2 regions of the Sanguibacter sp. Z6_81 genome follow, and region 2 is predicted to be linked to the other one. Evidence: predicted binding sites of a transcription regulator. Region 2 holds the regulator's gene; the other holds the start of a gene.
What was found. The regulator LexA, encoded in region 2, represses DNA repair genes until DNA is damaged. The targets are predictions, from matches to a motif close to TCGAACANNTGTTCGA.

Region 1: a site for LexA is predicted at 1,834-1,849, ahead of uvrA (excinuclease ABC subunit UvrA). Genes of this name have one in related genera too.

The regions. Positions count from the first base shown of each region.
Region 1 is NZ_JBXUFV010000002.1:145,302-154,739, forward strand. Features, by position in the region: gene AC2AXK_RS05635 (sensor domain-containing phosphodiesterase) at 1-928, opposite strand, end outside; gene AC2AXK_RS05640 (MBL fold metallo-hydrolase) at 1,009-1,767, opposite strand; gene uvrA (excinuclease ABC subunit UvrA) at 1,879-4,818, shown strand; gene AC2AXK_RS05650 (OsmC family protein) at 4,822-5,307, opposite strand; gene uvrC (excinuclease ABC subunit UvrC) at 5,460-7,505, shown strand; gene rapZ (RNase adapter RapZ) at 7,502-8,440, shown strand; gene AC2AXK_RS05665 (gluconeogenesis factor YvcK family protein) at 8,447-9,421, shown strand.
Region 2 is NZ_JBXUFV010000003.1:462,634-472,071, forward strand. Features, by position in the region: gene miaA (tRNA (adenosine(37)-N6)-dimethylallyltransferase MiaA) at 1-835, shown strand, start outside; gene dapF (diaminopimelate epimerase) at 832-1,803, shown strand; gene AC2AXK_RS10555 (class I SAM-dependent methyltransferase) at 1,800-2,450, opposite strand; gene hflX (GTPase HflX) at 2,571-4,121, shown strand; gene AC2AXK_RS10565 (ATP-dependent DNA helicase) at 4,210-6,303, shown strand; gene AC2AXK_RS10570 (L-lactate dehydrogenase) at 6,356-7,363, shown strand; gene lexA (transcriptional repressor LexA) at 7,467-8,201, opposite strand; gene AC2AXK_RS10580 (LysM peptidoglycan-binding domain-containing protein) at 8,467-8,826, shown strand; gene nrdR (transcriptional regulator NrdR) at 8,920-9,435, shown strand; gene AC2AXK_RS10590 (DUF5302 domain-containing protein) at 9,432-9,438, shown strand, end outside.

The DNA.
Region 1 (9,438 bases), on a different contig from region 2:
GAGAGATCGGCAGGAGAAGGCTCTTGGGCGCGAGCCGCAGCCGACGGAAGTTCCGGACGAGGTCGTACGGTGTGCCGCGCAGACTCACGCCGATGGGGCGCGGAGCGAACCGGCCGGGACGGGACGCGGTCGCACTGAACTTCCTGCCCCCGTGGCTCCACAGCCAGCCCTGACCGAGCGTGGCCCCGAGGACGAGTGCGCGCCGGAGGTCCTCCTGCGTCTCGACACCTTCCGCGACGACCTCGGCGCCTGACTCCTCGGCGTACCCGCGGACGGCCTCCGCCACGCTGATCGTGCTGATGTCGTCCACGCTGCGGAGCAGCCCTAGGTCGAGCTTGACGACCTCGGGACGCAGCAGGGGGATGAACGCGAGAGAGGCCGGTTCCAGGCCCACGTCGTCGAGCGCGATCGCACACCCGGCAGCCCGGAGACGCTCGGCACCGTGCAAGATCGCTGCCACGTCCGCCGCCAGCGCCCGCTCGGTGATCTCGACGACCACCTGGACGTGCGCGGGCCGGGTCGCGAGGGCGTCGAGCACGACGTCGAGCCGTTGCGTGAGCGTCGTGGGCTCGACGTTGACGAACAGGGTCATGGGCCGACCCAGGGACAGGCGCGCGGCGTCCGCGATCGAGGTGCGCAGGGAGTACGCCTCGAGCTCAGCGAGACGTCCCGTGCGGCGAGCAGCCTCGATGAGGACGAGCGGCGACGCCCACGGCGAGCCGACCGGGCCACGCAGCAGCGCCTCGTGCGCGTAGGCGGAGCCGGTCTCCAGGTCGATGAACGGCTGGTAGACACAGTGCAGCCGGCGGTCAGCGATGAGCGCATCGAGCGGGACCTCCACGGGCGCCGCCTCGCGCACCTCCGCGTCCTGCACGGGGTGATCGACGACCATCGTTCCTGCGCCGCCGGCGCTGTTCTCTGATTCCACGTGGGTCATATCGACAGACGACGGCGCCCCATGAGGATCGCCGTCGACCAACGTCGCTGCCGGGGTGTGACGCGGGCCGCTCACCATCCGCGCTCCTCCCACGACGGGAGGGCCGGTCGCTCGGCGCCCAGCGTCGTGTCGGGCCCGTGACCGGGGTACACCCAGGTGTCGTCGCCGTACCGGTCGAACACCCGCGTCGTGACGTCGCCGAGCAGCTGCGCGAACCGCGTGGCCTCGCCGCCGGTGTTGCCCACGCCACCGGGGAACAGCGAGTCGCCGGTGAAGAGGTGGGTCCGACCGGGCACCCCCTCCGCGAGCCTCTCCCCGCCTGCATCGCTGGACGGCGGGCCGTCGGGGGACAGGGACGGCTCCGTGTAGGCGAGGGCGATCGAGCCGGGGGTGTGCCCGCGCAGCGCGACCACCTCGAGCTCGACCTCACCGAGCGCGATACGGTCCCCGGCGCGCAACCGCTTGACGACGGGCACCCCGAGGGCGTCCGCGTCGTCCGCGCCCGCGGCGGTCACGGCCCCGGTGACGGCGACCATGTCACCGAGGGCGCCGTGATGATCGGCGTGCCGGTGCGTGGTGACGATGAGGTCGAGACGCGCCGACCCGGACCCTTCACGGACGAGCGCGAGCAGCCGGTCCGGGTCTGCGGCCGCGTCGATGAGCAGCTGGTGACCTGTGCGCCGGCACGTCAGGAGGTAGGCGTTGTTGTCCATCGGGCCGACGCTGGCCTTACGGACGACGAGCTCGGGGAGCACCCGGACGTCGCTCTCCAGCCCGGCGCGCACGACGCCGGTGTAGGGGACGGGTGCATCGTGGGGTGGGGTCGGCATAGTCGATTGTGCGCGCAGGCCGGGGATCCGGCACCTGGGTCGACAGCCGTGTGGGGGAGCGCACGTTCGAACACGCGTGCGCATGTCGGACGTTCCCCCTACGATCGACGGGTGAGTGACCGTCTCGTCGTCCAAGGTGCCCGTGAGCACAACCTCCGAAACGTCGACCTGGATCTGCCGAGGGACAAGCTCATCGTGTTCACCGGCCTGTCGGGGTCCGGGAAGTCGTCGTTGGCGTTCGACACCATCTTCGCCGAGGGGCAACGACGATACGTCGAGTCGCTGTCGGCCTATGCCCGGCAGTTCCTCGGGCAGATGGACAAACCTGATGTCGACTTCATCGAGGGGCTCTCGCCCGCGGTGTCGATCGACCAGAAGTCGACGAACCGCAACCCGAGGTCGACGGTCGGGACCATCACGGAGGTGTACGACTACCTCCGGCTGCTCTTCGCGCGCGCCGGCACCCAGTACTGCCCGCAGTGCGGCGAGCGGGTCACGGCACAGACCCCGCAGCAGATCGTCGACCGCCTCCTCGAGCTGCCGGAGGGGACCCGGTACCAGGTCCTCGCGCCGGTCGTCCGCGGACGCAAGGGCGAGTACGCGGACCTCTTCAAGGACCTTCAGGCGAAAGGTTTCGCGCGAGCCCGGGTCGACGGTGACGTCGTCCAGCTCACCGACCCGCCCGTCCTCGAGAAGAAGCTCAAGCACACGATCGAGGTCGTCGTCGACCGTCTCGTCTCCCGCGAGGGGGTGCAGCGGCGCCTCACGGACTCGATCGAGACCGCGTTGGGGCTCGCCGGCGGTCTCGTCGTCGTCGAGCTGGTCGACGCACCGGCCGACGACCCGCAGCGCGAGCGTCGGTTCTCGGAGCACCGGGCCTGCCCCAACGACCACGCCCTCGCGCTCGAGGAGATCGAGCCGCGCACGTTCTCCTTCAACGCGCCCTACGGGGCATGCCCCGAGTGCACCGGCATCGGCGTGCGGCTCGAGGTCGACCCCGAGCTCATCGTCCCCGACGAGGACAAGACGCTCGCCGAGGGTGCCGTCGCCCCCTGGGCCCAGATCTCGTCCGAGTACTTCGTCCGGGTGCTGAGCTCCCTCGCCAAGGACCTCGGGTTCTCCATGGACGTCCCATGGCGCGCGTTGCCGGAGCGGGCCCGCAACGCGGTCCTGCACGGACAGGACCACGAGGTCCAGGTGAAGTACCGCAACCGGTGGGGGCGAGAGCGCCAGTACTCGACCGGGTTCGAGGGCGCGATCACCTTTCTCAAGCGCCGCCACGCCGAGACGGAGTCCGACTGGTCGAAGGAGAAGTACGAGGCCTACATGCGGGAGGTGCCGTGCCCCGTCTGTGACGGGACGCGACTCAAGCCCGAGGTCCTCGCCGTGCGCGTCGGCGGGAAGTCCATCGCCGAGGTGTGCGCGATGCCGCTCCGCGAGTGCCGCGACTTCCTCGATGCCCTCGAGCTCGGCGTGCGCGAGCGCGCGATCGCGACCCAGGTGCTCAAGGAGATCCAGGACCGCCTGGGCTTCCTGCTCGACGTCGGGCTGGACTACCTGTCGCTCATGCGGGCAGCAGGCACGCTCTCGGGCGGTGAAGCGCAGCGGATCCGGCTCGCCACGCAGATCGGCTCCGGGCTCGTCGGCGTGCTGTACGTGCTGGACGAGCCGAGCATCGGCCTGCACCAGCGGGACAACCGTCGCCTGATCGAGACCCTCACCCGCCTGCGGGACCTCGGGAACACGCTCATCGTCGTCGAGCACGACGAGGACACCATCCGACAGGCGGACTGGATCGTCGACATCGGGCCGGGCGCCGGCGAGCACGGCGGACGCGTCGTGCACTCGGGTGACTACGCGGGGCTGCTCGAGGCGCCCGAGTCCGTGACCGGGGCGTACCTCGCCGGCCGGCGCTCGATCCCCATGCCGACCCAGCGTCGGCCCATCGACCCGTCGCGCAAGCTCACGGTCGTCGGTGCCAAGGAGCACAACCTCAACGGCATCGACGTGTCGTTCCCTCTCGGGGTGCTGCTGGCCGTCACCGGGGTGTCGGGGTCCGGCAAGTCCACGCTCGTGAACTCGATCCTCTACACGGTCCTCGCGAACGAGCTCAACGGTGCCCGCCAGGTCGCGGGCCGGCACAAGCGGGTCACCGGTCTTGAGCATCTCGACAAGGTGATCCACGTCGACCAGGGCCCTATCGGCCGCACCCCGCGGTCCAACCCGGCGACGTACACGGGAGTCTGGGACCACGTGCGCCGGTTGTTCGCCGAGACGGCGGAGGCGAAGGTCCGTGGGTACACGCCGGGACGCTTCTCCTTCAACGTCAAGGGTGGACGGTGCGAGGCCTGCTCGGGTGACGGCACGATCAAGATCGAGATGAACTTCCTGCCGGACGTCTACGTCCCCTGCGAGGTGTGCCACGGTGCTCGGTACAACCGGGAGACGCTCGAGGTGCACTTCAAGGGAAAGACGGTGGCGGACGTCCTCGACATGCCCATCGAGGAGGCAGCCGAGTTCTTCGCGGCGGTGCCCGGGATCGCCCGGCACCTGCGAACGCTCGTCGACGTCGGGCTCGGGTACGTCCGTCTCGGGCAGCCGGCTCCGACGCTCTCCGGTGGTGAGGCGCAGCGGGTGAAGCTCGCCAGCGAGCTGCAGAAGCGTTCGACAGGACGCAGCATCTACGTGCTCGACGAGCCCACGACCGGACTCCACTTCGAGGACATCCGCAAGCTGCTCGCCGTGCTCCAGTCGCTCGTCGACAAGGGGAACTCTGTGCTCGTCATCGAGCACAACCTCGACGTCATCAAGAATGCCGACTGGGTCATCGACATGGGTCCGGAGGGGGGCTCCGGGGGCGGCCTCGTCGTCGCACAGGGCACGCCCGAGAAGGTCGCGGCCGTGCCGGAGAGCCACACTGGTCGCTTCCTCGCGGAGGTGCTGGCGCCGCACCCGCCCGTCCCGGTCGGGAAGCTCGTCCCCCCGGCGGTGGCGAGCAAGCCAGCGGCGAAGGCGAAGGCCCCACGGAAGCGCGCGAAGCTCACCTCCTGATGGTCAGGTGGCGCTCGCGGGCACGAGAGGGCTCACGCGGACGGGGAAGTTCACCGAGCGCGCGAGGAAGCAGTGGTCGTGGGCGCGCTGGTGGAGGTCGAGCAGGAGGGCGGTCGCGTCTGCCGGGCTCACGTCCGCGAGGACGACGCGCGGTCGGAGCTCGACCTCGGTGAACTGTCCGGCACCCGCGGTGTCCACCCGCATGGTCCCCACCGGCGTGTCCGAGTACTCGGTGACGACGACGTCGTGCTGAGCGGCCATGTGCAGGAACCACAGCATGTGGCACTGGGCGAGCGACGCGACGAAGAGCTCCTCCGGGTTGGGACGGTGCGGATCGCCGCGGAACGCCGGATCCGAGCTCGCGAGGATCGGGGGTTTCCCCTCGATCGACACGGTGTGGTCGCGTGAGTACGCCAGGTAGCTCGAGGTGCCGGTCGCGCCGGCTCCGGTCCAGGTGATCGTGGCGGTGTACGAGTGAAAGGCTCCCATCGGCACACGGTAGCCGGATCGCCGCGAATGTGACACCAGTCACGTTCCGCTCTCCTCGTCCACGGTGACCGCGGACGAGCGGGACCCGCTCCCGCCCCGGAGGCGACGGGGTCCTGTGCTGGGTGTCGGACGCCTCAACTAGGCTCGAAGGCATGGCCGATCCAGTGACCTACCGACCCGCGCCGGGCGAGATTCCCACGACCCCCGGCGTGTACAGGTTCCGTGACGAGCACCGTCGGGTCATCTACGTCGGCAAGGCGAAGAACCTGCGAGCGAGGCTCTCGAGCTACTTCCAGGACCTCTCGGCCCTGCACCAGCGCACCCGGACGATGGTGACGACGGCGGCCTCCGTGGAGTGGACCGTCGTCGGCACGGAGGTGGAGGCCCTCGCCCTCGAGTACTCCTGGATCAAGGAGTACGACCCGCGCTTCAACGTCAAGTACCGCGACGACAAGTCGTATCCCTACCTCGCGGTGACGATGGGCGAGAAGGTGCCGCGCGCGCAGGTCATGCGGGGCGTCAAACGACCCGGCACGCGATACTTCGGTCCGTTCGCGCACGCCTGGGCGATCCGCGAGACCCTCGATCTGCTGCTGCGTGTCTTCCCCGTCCGCACCTGCTCCGCCGGTGTGTACAAGCGCGCCGAGCAGTCGGGCCGGCCATGCCTGCTCGGGTACATCGACAAGTGCTCCGCCCCGTGCGTGGGGCGCATCAGCATCGAGGACCATCGTGCGCTCGCCGACGACTTCTGCTCGTTCATGGCGGGTGAGACCGCGACGTTCGTCCGACGGTTGACCGAACGGATGAACCAGGCAGCCCAGAACATGGAGTACGAGCAGGCCGCTCGCCTGCGCGACGACATCCAGGCCCTCGAGCGAGCACTGGAGAAGAACGCGGTGGTCCTGCAGGACGCGACCGACGCGGACATCTTCGCTCTCGTGGGTGACGAGCTCGAAGCGGCGGTGCAGGTGTTCCACGTCAGGGGCGGCCGGATCCGCGGTCAGCGGGGCTGGATCGTCGAGAAGGTCGAGGACGTCACGGACGCCGATCTCGTCGAGCACCTCCTGCAGCAGGTGTACGGCACGGCGGACGAGAGCGCCGGTGGTGACGCGCAGGCGGCGAGGGCCGACAGCGTGGTTCCGCGGGAGGTGCTCGTACCGGTGCTCCCCGCGCACCACGAAGAGGTGGCTGCGTGGCTCAGCGGCTTGCGAGGCGCGAAGGTGGACGTCCGGGTGCCCCAGCGTGGGGACAAGCGTGAGCTTGCGGAGACGGTGCGCAAGAACGCCGAGCACGCGCTCGCGCTGCACCGCACCCGCCGGGCCGGTGACCTGACGACGCGGTCCCAGGCGCTGCAGGAGCTCCAGGAGGCCCTCGGTCTGGCGACCGCACCCCTGCGGATCGAGTGCTACGACATCTCCACGACCCAGGGCACGTTCCAGACGGCGTCGATGGTCGTGTTCGAGGACGGGCTCGCACGCAAGAGCGAGTACCGGACCTTCACCGTGCGAGGCCCGGACGGCGACGGTGCGCGTGACGACACCGCAGCGATGTACGAGGTCATCACCCGGCGGTTCCGGCGGTACGTCGCCGACCGCATCGCCGTCGGTGAGCTCGAGGCGGACATGCCCGGGGGAGAGGTCGGCCCCGACGCGAGCGACGGAGAGCCGGAGGGTGAGCGCAAGAGGTTCGCGTACCCGCCCAACCTCGTCGTCGTCGACGGTGGACCACCCCAGGTCGCCGCGGCCGCCCGCGCGCTCGCCGACCTCGGGATCGACGACGTGGCGCTGTGCGGACTCGCCAAGCGCCTCGAGGAGGTGTGGGTGCCGGGTGACGACTACCCGGTGATCCTCAACAGGTCGTCCGAGGGCCTCTACCTCCTGCAACGCGTCCGCGACGAGGCGCACAGGTTCGCGATCTCGGCGCACCGCAAGAAGCGCAGCAAGGGGATGACTGTCTCGGCGCTCGACGACATCCCCGGCCTCGGGCCTGCCCGCAAGGCCGCGCTGCTGCGGCACTTCGGGTCGCTCAAGCGCCTGCGTGCGGCGTCGGCCGAGGAGATCGAGTCGGTGCCGGGCATGGGGCGGCGCACCGCTGAGGCCGTCGTGGCCGCGCTCGCGCCGCAGCAGGGCCCGGTAGCGGTGGAACCGTCCGGCGAGGAGCGGTCCACCGCGGACCGACCTGGCATGCTGGGCGCATGAGCAGCGAACCGGCACCCATGACCGTCCCGCAGGGGATCCCCCAGGTCGAGGCGACGACACACCCTGCCGCACCTGAGGAGAGCGAGGTCCTCATCATCACCGGGATGTCCGGGGCGGGCCGCTCCCGGGCCGCGATGGTGCTCGAGGACCTCGACTGGTACGTCGTCGACAACCTGCCGCCCAGGATGCTCGTGCCGCTCGTCGACATGATGACGCGGACGGGATCGGCGATCACCCGGGTCGGCGCGGTCGTGGACGTCCGTGGCCGGGAGTTCTTCAACGACCTCACTGAGGTCCTGGCGCGCTTCCGCAAGCGAGCGATCCCGTACCGCATCCTGTTCCTGGACTCGTCCGACGAGGTGCTCGTCCGGCGTTTCGAGCAGGTCCGGCGACCGCACCCGCTCCAGGGTGACGGCCGGATCCTCGACGGGATCGGTGTCGAGCGGCAGCTGTTGCGGGCGATCCGGGAACGCTCCGACGTCATCATCGACACGTCCGAGCTCAACGTCCACGACCTCGCGCGCGAGGTCCGCAAGTCCGTCGCGGAGGGCACCACCGAGGCGCTGCGGGTGAACGTCCTGTCGTTCGGGTTCAAGTACGGGATCCCGCTCGATGCGGACCATGTCGTCGACATGCGCTTCCTGTCCAACCCCTACTGGATCACCGAGCTGCGGCACCTCACCGGCCGGGACGAGCCCGTGCGGGACTTCGTGCTCGGCCTGCCGGGAGCGTCAGAGTTCATCGACCGCTACCTCGAGGCGCTCGAGCCGGTGTTCGCGGGGTACCTCCACGAGGAGAAGCGGTACGTCACCCTCGCGATCGGGTGCACGGGCGGCAAGCACCGTTCGGTGGCCGCGAGCGAGGAGATCGCCCGCAGGCTGCGCGAACGTGGGCACCGGGTCGCGGTGACCGCTCGCGACCTCGGAAAGGAGTAGCCGCCCGTGCCGCCGAGCACGAGCGGACAGAACCCTGCGGTCGTCGCCCTCGGTGGTGGCCACGGCCTGTCCGCCAGCCTCTCCGCCCTCCGGCTCATGTCCGACCGCCTCACGGCCATCGTCACCGTCGCCGACGACGGTGGGTCCTCCGGTCGTCTCCGTGAGGAGCTCGGTGTGCTCCCGCCGGGGGACCTCCGGATGGCGCTGTCCGCGCTGTGCGACGACTCCGAGTGGGGCCGCACGTGGCGGGACCTGCTCCAGCACCGTTTCACGTCCTCCGGCGATCTCGACCAGCACGCGGTCGGGAACCTGCTCATCGTCGCGCTGTGGGAGCTCCTCGGCGACTGCGTCGAAGGCCTCGACTGGGTCGGACGTCTCCTCGGCGCCCGCGGCCGGGTGCTGCCCATGGCGTCCGTCCCCTTGTCGATCGAGGCCGACGTCGCGATCGACGGTGGTGTCGTCACGGTCGTCGGACAGTCGCAGGTCGCCTCGGCGGCCGGCAGGGTCGAGCGGATCCGGCTCGTCCCCGACAACCCGCCGGCGCGGCCCGAGGCCGTCGAGGCGCTCATGGCCGCGGACTGGGTCGTCCTCGGTCCAGGGTCATGGTTCTCCTCCGTGATGCCGCACCTCCTCGTCCCTGCGCTCGCTGAGGCGTTGCACGCCACCACCGCGCGCAGGTGCCTCACCCTCAACCTCGCGAGCGAGACCGACGAGACGCTCGGCATGACGACGATCGAGCACCTGCGCGCGCTCTACCGGCACGCGCCCGATCTGCACATCGATGCGGTGATCGCCGACCCGTCGGCCGTCGAGGACCCTGAGCTGCTGCTGCAAGAGGTGGAGAACATGGGCGCGACGCTGCTCATGCGGCAGGTCCGCAGGGGTGACGGCACGCCCCGGCACGACGACCTGCGGCTCGCCGCGGCGTACCGGGACGTCTTCGACCGATTTCTCGGTGACGTGGGGACGGTGACACGGTGACTGCTCACGCTGGTGGT
Region 2 (9,438 bases):
CGGTATGGACATCGGTACGGCCAAGGTCCCGGTCGCCGACCGGCGGAGCATCCCGCACAGGCAGATCGACGTCATCGAACCGTCCGAGGACGCGTCGGTCGCGCGCTACCAGCACTCCGCCCGGACCGACGTCGCCGAGATTCTCGACCGGGGCGGCTTCCCCGTCGTGGTCGGAGGATCCGGGTTGTACGTCCGCGCACTGCTCGACGACATGACGTTCCCGGGGACGGACAGCGTGGTGCGGGAAGCCATCGAGGCACGGCTCGAGCGTGCGGGCACACGCGCGCTGTTCGCCGAGCTCTCACGACTCGACCCGGCCGCGGCCGCGGCGATCGGACCCCGCAACGTCCGCCGCGTCGTCCGGGCCCTCGAGGTCATCGAGATCACGGGACGGCCGTACACCGCCAACCTTCCCCGGCAGGTCTACGTCCGCCCCACCGTGCAGATCGGTCTCGACTGCTCCCGGGACGTCCTCGACCGACGGGTCGCGGCCCGTGTGGACGCCATGTGGCGCGACGGGCTCGTCGACGAGGTGCGCTCCCTCGCGGAGCGGGGGATGGGGCGGACCGCCCGGCGGGCGGTCGGCTACGCCGAGGTCCTTGCCTACCTCGACGGGGCGACGAGCGAGGACGAGGCCCGTGAGGCGGTCGTGACGAACACCCGGCGGCTCGCCCGCAAGCAGATGGGATGGTTCGGCCGCGACCCGCGTGTGCACTGGCTCTCTGCTGAGTCCGACGACCTCGTGGAGGAGGCGCTGGCTGTCGTCCGTCGGGCAGGGGACCAGGGGCCCACGGCGGTCGCGGACACGCCCGTCCGCCGTACGCTGGGATCATGACGCACGCCGCCGCACCTGGCCTGGCCCACCCGGCAGAGCTCGACGTCGCGAAGGGGCACGGGACCAAGAACGACTTCGTCCTCATCGACGACCGCGACGACGACCTCGACCTCACCGACGAGCTCGTCCGGCTCCTGGCGGACCGGCGGGCCGGGGTCGGCGGTGACGGAGTGATCCGTGTCGTCCGGTCCGCGCACCTCGCCGAGGGGCGGGCCGTCCTGCGGCACGAGCCGGACGCGGAATGGTTCATGGACTACCGCAACGCCGATGGATCGATCGCGCAGATGTGCGGCAACGGTGTGCGCGTGTTCGTCGCCTTCCTCGAGGACCTCGGGCTCGTCGAGCTCGACGCGCGGACACCCGAGCTCGTCGTCGGGACCCGGGCCGGGGCGCGGCGCGTCCGCAAGGAGGACGCCGGGTGGTTCGTCGTGGACATGGGTGCCTGGTCCTTCCCGGGGGGCGCCGGTGCAGTCGCGGAGGGGTTCGATGCCGAGGTCCGCGCCTACGGGTGCGAGCCCGCCGGCGCCGAGGTCGTCCGACCCGCGCTGAGCGTCGACCTGGGCAACCCGCACACGGTCCTGGCGCTCCCGACCCTCGCTGACCTCGAGCGCGCCGACCTGCTCCGAGCGCCGGACGTCGTGCCCGTCCCGCCCGAGGGGACGAACGTCGAGCTCGTCGTGCCCCTCGGTGAGGAGACGGGTGCGCACGGCCGGACGGTGGGGCGCGTACGCATGCGGGTGCACGAACGAGGCGTGGGGGAGACGCTCTCGTGCGGGACGGGTGCGTGCGCCGCCGCCCTCGCGGTGCGCGCGTGGGCGGGTGCCGCGGCTCCGGACGAGTGGCTCGTCGACGTCCCGGGCGGCACCGTCCGGGTGACGATGCGCCAGGACGGCCACGTCGAGCTCGCGGGCCCGGCGGTCGTCGTCGCACGCGGCCGGGTCCGTCTCGACCGTCTGCTCGCTGGCTAGGGTCGGACGACCTGCAGGACCCGGAACCCCTTCGCGCTGGCCACCCGGGAGACCGTGACGCCCCGGGAACCGGTGGCCGGGCCCGCGGCCGGGGACAGGCTGGCGAACCGCTCTGCCAGCCAGGTCTGGAACGAGTCCGCCCCGAGGTTGCGCTGGACGACGAGGAAAGCCGACGCCTGCGGTGCCAACCGGGGGATCCAGCGGTCCATCATCGCGTGCAGCGCCTCCTTGCCGACCCGGATCGGCGGGTTGGACCACAGCGTCGTGAAGGTGACGTCGTCCGGCACGTCGTCGGGCAGGACTGCTCGCACCGAGGTCAGTCCCAGCCGCGCAGCGTTGCGACGGACAAGGTCGAGCGCGCGTTCGTTGACGTCCACGGCCCACACCGTGGCTGCCGGGTTGCGCAGCGCCATCGTCAGGGCGACCGGCCCCCACCCGCACCCGAGGTCGAGGACGTCGCCGGCCGGGGGAGTCTCGACCGTCCGCAGGAGCACCTGGGTGCCGAGGTCGAGGCGCCCGGGGGAGAAGACACCACCTGCGGTCTCCACCTCACGGTCCGCGCCGTCCAGGCGGACCGTGAGCAGGCGCCGCTCGTCGGAGGACGCCGGTCGCGCCGTGAAGTAGTGGTCCGGGCTCGTCTCGCTCACAGTGGGCCATCGTAGTCCGGGTGTGGCCGGAGCCGTCCTCCCTGCGCGTAATCACTTAGCGCGGGCAGCACCGGCATGGGACGCTTGAGTCCACACGACACCAGACAGACAGAGGGATGCATGACGAACAGTCACGAGCCACACAGCGGGACGTCGGACGAGCAGTTCGAGGCGACGGGCGCGGCTGTGGCTGACCCCGCCCCGCGGGCCGCCCGGGACATCGCGAGCGACGTCGTCGCGCGTGTGCTCGCGCGAGCGGGAACCGCTCGTTCGGAGGGAGGCACGGACCACTCCGTGCACGACGGGGACCAGCTCGACCTCGCGGAGCGCACGGCGCTGCGGCGCGTCGCTGGTCTGTCGACCGAGCTCGAGGACGTCACCGAGGTCGAGTACCGCCAGCTCCGTCTGGAACGGGTCGTCCTCGTCGGGCTGTGGTCCCGCGACATGGTGGACGCGGAGGTGTCGCTCCGCGAGCTCGCGGCGCTCGCGGAGACCGCGGGGTCCGTCGTCCTCGACGGTATCCTCCAGCGGCGCCAGAAGCCCGACCCGAGCACGTACCTCGGCTCGGGCAAGGCCGCCGAGCTCGCTGCCCTCGTCGCCGCGAACGGCGCGGACACGGTGATCGTCGACGGCGAGCTCGCACCGTCGCAACGCCGCAGCCTCGAGGACGTCATCAAGGTCAAGGTCGTCGACCGCACCGCACTGATCCTCGACATCTTCGCGCAGCACGCCAAGTCCCGGGAGGGCAAGGCACAGGTCGAGCTCGCCCAGCTCGAGTACCTCCTCCCGCGTCTGCGGGGCTGGGGAGACTCGATGTCTCGCCAGGCCGGTGGTCAGGTGGGAGGCGCTGCCGCGGGCATGGGCTCCCGCGGTCCTGGTGAGACGAAGATCGAGCTCGACCGGCGCCGGATCCGCGACCGGATGGCCAAGCTGCGGCGCGAGATCGCCGCGATGGAGCCGTCCCGGGTGACGATGCGCGCGGCACGCAAGCGCAACGCCATCCCGGCTGTCGCCATCGCCGGCTACACCAACGCCGGCAAGTCGAGTCTCCTCAACGCGCTGACCGGGGCCGGGGTGCTCGTCGAGAACGCGCTCTTCGCCACCCTCGACCCGACGGTGCGACGCACCCAGACCCCGGACGGGCGCGTCTACACGCTCGCGGACACGGTCGGGTTCGTCCGTTCCCTGCCGCACCAGCTCGTCGAAGCGTTCCGCTCGACCCTCGAGGAGGTTGCAGACGCCGATCTTCTCCTGCACATCGTCGATGCGTCCCACCCGGACCCCGAGGGCCAGATCGCGGCCGTGCGCCACGTCCTCGCCGACATCCCGGGGATGGAGGACGTGCCTGAGGTCATCGTCCTCAACAAGGCGGACGTCGCGAGCGCCGAGACGATCACCCGGCTGCAGAGCCGGGAACGCAGCACGGTGGTCGTCTCGGCGCGATCCGGTGAGGGGATCCCCGAGCTGCTCGACTACATCTCGGCGTCGTTGCCCCGTCCCGGTGTGTCCGTCGACCTCGTCGTGCCGTACGACCGGGGGGACCTGCTGAGCCGGGTTCACCTGGAGGGCGAGATCGATCACCTCGAGCACATCGAGTCAGGGACGCTCCTGCGTGGCCGCGTCGAGGACGGCCTGGCGGCGGAGCTGTCTGCGGTGGCCGTGCGCGGGTGACGCGGCGTGCGCGGCTGCGGTCGCGGTACACCCCCGCGTTCCTTGAGGACGCCGCCTCTGGTCCGCCCGGTGACCGTAGACTCACCCGGTGAGTTCCACGAGCACGCCCCGGCCGACGGCGACGCCGGACACGGAGGCCGTGCACGAGCTGCTCGACCTCGCTGTGGCCAGGTTGGGCGGCGCGCGGCGGGAAGGCCAGCACGTCATGGCGGCGGCGGTGGCGTCTGCGATGACGAGCGGCGAGCATCTCCTCGTCCAGGCCGGCACAGGGACCGGGAAGTCGCTCGGCTACCTCGTCCCCGCCGTCCAGCACGCCGTCCACAGCGCAGAGCGCGTCATCGTCTCGACGGCGACCCTGGCGCTGCAGCGTCAGATCATGACGCGGGACCTGCCGCTCGTCGCCGACACGCTCGCCCCGCACCTGCCGCGGCGTCCCCGGCTCGCACTGCTCAAGGGATGGCACAACTACGCCTGCCGCCACAAGATCGCCGGCGGGTACCCGGCCGACGACGCGGGCACCTTGTTCGACATGCCCCGCACGGACGGCCCCCCGGACCCGTTCGACGCTCCACCGGGCGCGTCCCCGTCGCGACAGGAGCAGAGCAGTGCCGGGCTCGTGCAGCAGATCCTCCGGCTGCGCGAGTGGGCGGAGGAGTCGGAGACGGGTGACCGCGACGACCTGACGCCCGGCGTCTCGGACCGGGCCTGGCGGCAGGTCTCCGTGAACTCCCTCGAGTGCCTCGGGCAGCGGTGCCCGCTCATCACCGAGTGCTTCCCCGAGAGGGCACGAGGTCTCGCTCGTGAGGCGGACGTCGTCGTGACGAACCACGCCATGCTCGGTATCGCTGCCACCGGGTCGCCCAACGTCCTGCCCGAGCACGCCGTCCTCGTCGTCGACGAGGCGCACGAGCTCCCCGACCGTGTCACGGCAGCCGCGACCGTCGAGCTGTCGGTCGCCTCCGTCGAGCATGCTGCGCGGCAGGCGCGGCGCCACGGCGGTGTCCTCACCACCGACCTGGACGCCGCGTCCGCCCAGCTCGGCGCGGTCCTCGCCTCCCTCCCGGCAGAGCGCTTCCCTGACGGCCTCCCGGAAGCGGCGCGCGCCGCGGTCGCGGCGGTGCGCGATGCGGCGCGCGCGGTCATGAGCGAGCTCAAGCCCGACACGCCCACGAGCGGGGACGGTGGAGCTGCGAGCAGCGGTCTGAAGATGGCGTCCTCGAGCATGCTCGTCGTCTTCGAGATCGCGGAGCGGATGACGGGCGAGTCCTCGGAGTTCGACGTGCTGTGGTGCTCGCGCGCGGGCGAAGGCGGGTTCGGTGCGGGCATGTCCAAGCTCCATGCGGCACCGCTGGGCGTGTCCGGCCTCATGCGCACCGGCCTGTGGGACGAGAAGGTCGGAGTGCTCACGTCCGCGACGCTCGCGCTGGGGGACTCCTTCGACCCCATCGCCCGTTCGGTGGGCCTCGAGCCGTCGTCCGCCGTGCCGGGTGAGGCCAGCGCTGCGCCCGCGCCACGCTGGCGGGGAACGGACGTCGGGAGCCCGTTCGACTACCCGCGGCAGGGCATCCTCTACATCGCGAGCAAGCTCCCGGTGCCGGGCCAGCAGGCCACGACCGATGCTCAGATCGACGAGATGGCTGCCCTCATCACCGCGGCAGGGGGGCGCACGCTCGGTCTCTTCTCGTCGCGGCGGGCCGCGGAGCGCGCTGCCGAGCTGCTCCGCGAGCGTCTTGACGTGCCGATCCTGTGCCAGGGGGACGACCAGCTCCCGACCCTCGTCCGGCAGTTCGCCGAGGACGACGCCACCTGCTTGTTCGGCACGCTCTCCTTGTGGCAGGGCGTCGACGTGCCCGGTTCCGCCTGCCAGCTCGTCCTCATCGACAGGATCCCTTTCCCCCGTCCGGACGACCCCGTCAAGGCCGCCCGCGCACGCTACGTCGAGTCGCACGGCGGCAACGGCTTCATGCAGGTCTCGGCCTCCCATGCGGCGTTGCTGCTCGCACAAGGGGCTGGCCGGCTCGTGCGGACGACGTCGGACCGGGGAGTCGTCGCGGTCCTCGACCCGCGCCTCGCGACCGCCCGGTACGGGCCGTTCCTCGTCCGGACCCTTCCTGACTTCTGGCGGACCACCGACCGGGCGGTCGCCGAAGCGGCGCTGAGCCGACTCGCTGGCCTACCCTGACGTGAAGGGTCTCTCCGGCCCGCCCCAGTGACCAGGACCGCGTGGAGGAAGAATGACCGACGAAGAATCGCCCGAGATCGGCGAGACCGGCCCGATACCCGCCTCGGCCCGTCGCAAGACGACGAAGGTGGCGGTCGTGGGGGCTGGCGCGGTCGGTTCGACGATGGCCTACGCCGCTCTCATGCGGGGCTCCGCGCGAACCGTCGCGCTCTATGACATCAACAAGGCGAAGGTCGAGGCCGAAGCGCTCGACCTCGCGCACGGCATCCAGTTCATGCCGATGGCCGAGGTGCTCGGCTCTGACGACATCTCGGTCTGCGAGGGCGCGGACGTCATCATGGTGACGGCTGGCGCCAAGCAGAAGCCGGGCCAGACCCGGATCGACCTCGCCGAGGCCACGATCGGCCTCGTGTCGAAGATCCTCCCGCAGCTGCAGGCGGTCGCTCCGGACGCCATCTACGTCATGGTCACCAACCCGGTGGACATCGTCACGTACGCGGCGCTGAAGATCTCCGGGCTCCCCCCGACCCAGCTCTTCGGCTCGGGCACGGTGCTCGACTCCTCCCGGTTGCGCTACCTCGTGGCCGCGCACTGCGGGGTGGCCGTGCAGAACGTCCACGCGTACATGGCCGGGGAGCACGGCGACAGCGAGATCCCGCTGTGGAGCTCTGCATCCATCGGCGGGGTTCCGCTCCTCGACTGGAACGGTGTCGGCGGGGGCGGGCCGCTCACCCAGGAGGTGCGCGAGTCCATCGCCCACGAGGTGGTGCACTCGGCCTACCGGATCATCGAGGGCAAGGGCGCGACGAACTATGCGGTGGCCCTCGCGGGCTCGCGGATCATCGAGGCGATCCTCCAGGACGAGCATCGGATCCTGCCCGTCTCGACCCTGCTGGACGACTACTACGGCATCAGCGACATCTGCCTGTCCGTGCCGTCCGTCGTGGGACGCGCAGGCTGTACGGAACGACTCGCCGTGCCGCTGTCCCCGACCGAGATCCGGGGCCTGCAGCGCTCGGCCGCCGCGCTCACGCAGGTCGCTCGACGGTTCGGGTTCTGACCCACCACGCGCGCGCGTACGCACACCGCCCCGCGGCCCCGGAAGGGGTCGCGGGGCGGTGTGCGTTCTGGCTGCGCGCGATGCGCGTCGTGGGCTGGGGCGGTCAGAGGCTGCGAAGGACCGAGACGACGCGGCCGAGGATCGTCGACTCGTCTCCGGGGATCGGACTGAACGCCGGGTTGTGCGGCATGAGCCACACATGGCCGTCGCTGCGCTTGAACGTCTTGACCGTCGCCTCGCCGTCGATCATCGCAGCGACGATCTGTCCGTTCTCCGCGACCGGCTGACGTCGCACGACCACCCAGTCCCCGTCACAGATGGCCGCGTCGATCATCGACTCCCCGCTGACCCGCAGGAGGAAGAGGTCACCGTCGCCGACGAGCTGTCGGGGGAGTGCGAACACGTCCTCGACGACCTGCTCGGCGAGCACCGGGCCACCGGCGGCGATCCGGCCGACGAGGGGGACGTACGTGGCAGCGGGACGGGCATCGAGCTCGCCCTCGCTCCCGCCCTCCTCCCAGCTCTCCTGCTGCCGGGCGGCCGGGTCGTCGCCTGCGGGAAGGACGAGCTCCATCGCCCGTGGGCGGTTGGGGTCGCGTCGCAGGTATCCCTTGCGTTCAAGTGCCGTGAGCTGGTGCTTGACGCTCGAGGGACTGTTGAGGCCGACGGCGTCACCGATCTCCCGCATGCTCGGGGCATAGCCGCGGGCGTCGAGCGACGACCGGATCGTCTCGAGCACCCGCCGCTGGCGCGCACTGAGTCCGTCGGCCGGCTCGCTCGACGCAGCTCCCTGGCCGGGAGCGACGCTCTGCGCAGCGGCCTTGCTGATGTTCGTCACCACGAGGGTCCTCCGGTCGTCGTCCGCGCCCGTCGCGCGCCTGGTGGCCACCCTGTCCGCGCCCGGTGTCAGTGGGTCGTGGTCGAGTGCGTCTCGACGGTTCTGCCTCAGCCTAGGGCTGTGCCGCCCACGTTTCAAACACATGTTCGAGCGTGTTGGGCCCGACCCCTTGCCATCTGGGGCGTCGTTCGTACACTTGTTCTACGAACATGTGTTCGATCGCGGGGTCCGGCTGACGCCGACCCGCGAACTGGAAGGAGCGATCATGGCGCACAGCACGAGCGCAACCGGGGCCCTGGCGGCCCGTCCGACGAGCGCCCGCACGATCCGGGAACCCGACCTCGTCCTCACGCGCCGCGGACGTGTCGTCCTGTGGATGCTCGCGGTGATGCTCGTGCTCGGGGGCGTGCTCCTCGGCGGGCGCGCGCTCGCAGGCGGACCGGGGGATCCCGTCGAGGTGGTGCCGTACACGATCGCCCAGGGCGAGACGGTGTGGGCACTCGCCTCCTCGGTCGCGCTGCCGGGGGAGGACGTGCGTGATGTCGTCGCCGACATCATCACCCTCAACGGGCGCAGCAGCGCTGCCTTGCAGGTGGGCGAGCAGATCCTCCTGCCCGTGCGCTGAGGGTAAGCACGTGCGCGGGCGGCCGGGTCCCGCGTAGGGTGGCACCGGACAGCGGGTCGATCGACGCTCGCAGTCGATGCTCAGGAGGCGCCCGTGCACTGCCCGTTCTGCCGTCACCCGGACTCTCGTGTGGTCGACTCCCGCACCTCCGACGACGGCGCCTCGATCCGGCGACGTCGCCAGTGCCCTGAGTGCAGCCGACGGTTCACCACCCTGGAGACCGCGAGCCTCTCCGTCGTCAAGCGATCCGGAGTCACCGAGCCGTTCAGCCGCGAGAAGGTTGTCAACGGTGTACGGAAGGCGTGCCAGGGGAGGCCGGTGAGCGAGGATGACCTCGCGCTGCTCGCACAACGCGTCGAGGAGTCGGTCCGCGCGACGGGAAGCGCCGAGCTCGACGCCTACGAGATCGGCCTGACGATCCTCGGCCCGCTGCGCGAGCTCGACGAGGTCGCGTATCTGCGCTTCGCGAGCGTGTACCAGGGGTTTGATTCCCTCGAGGACTTCGAGGCAGCGATCAACCTGCTCCGTGCTGAGCACGAGCAGGCCGCAGCGGCGGACAACGACGGCCCAGGCAGCGACCGGCACGACGACGAAGAGGAGGCCTCATGACGC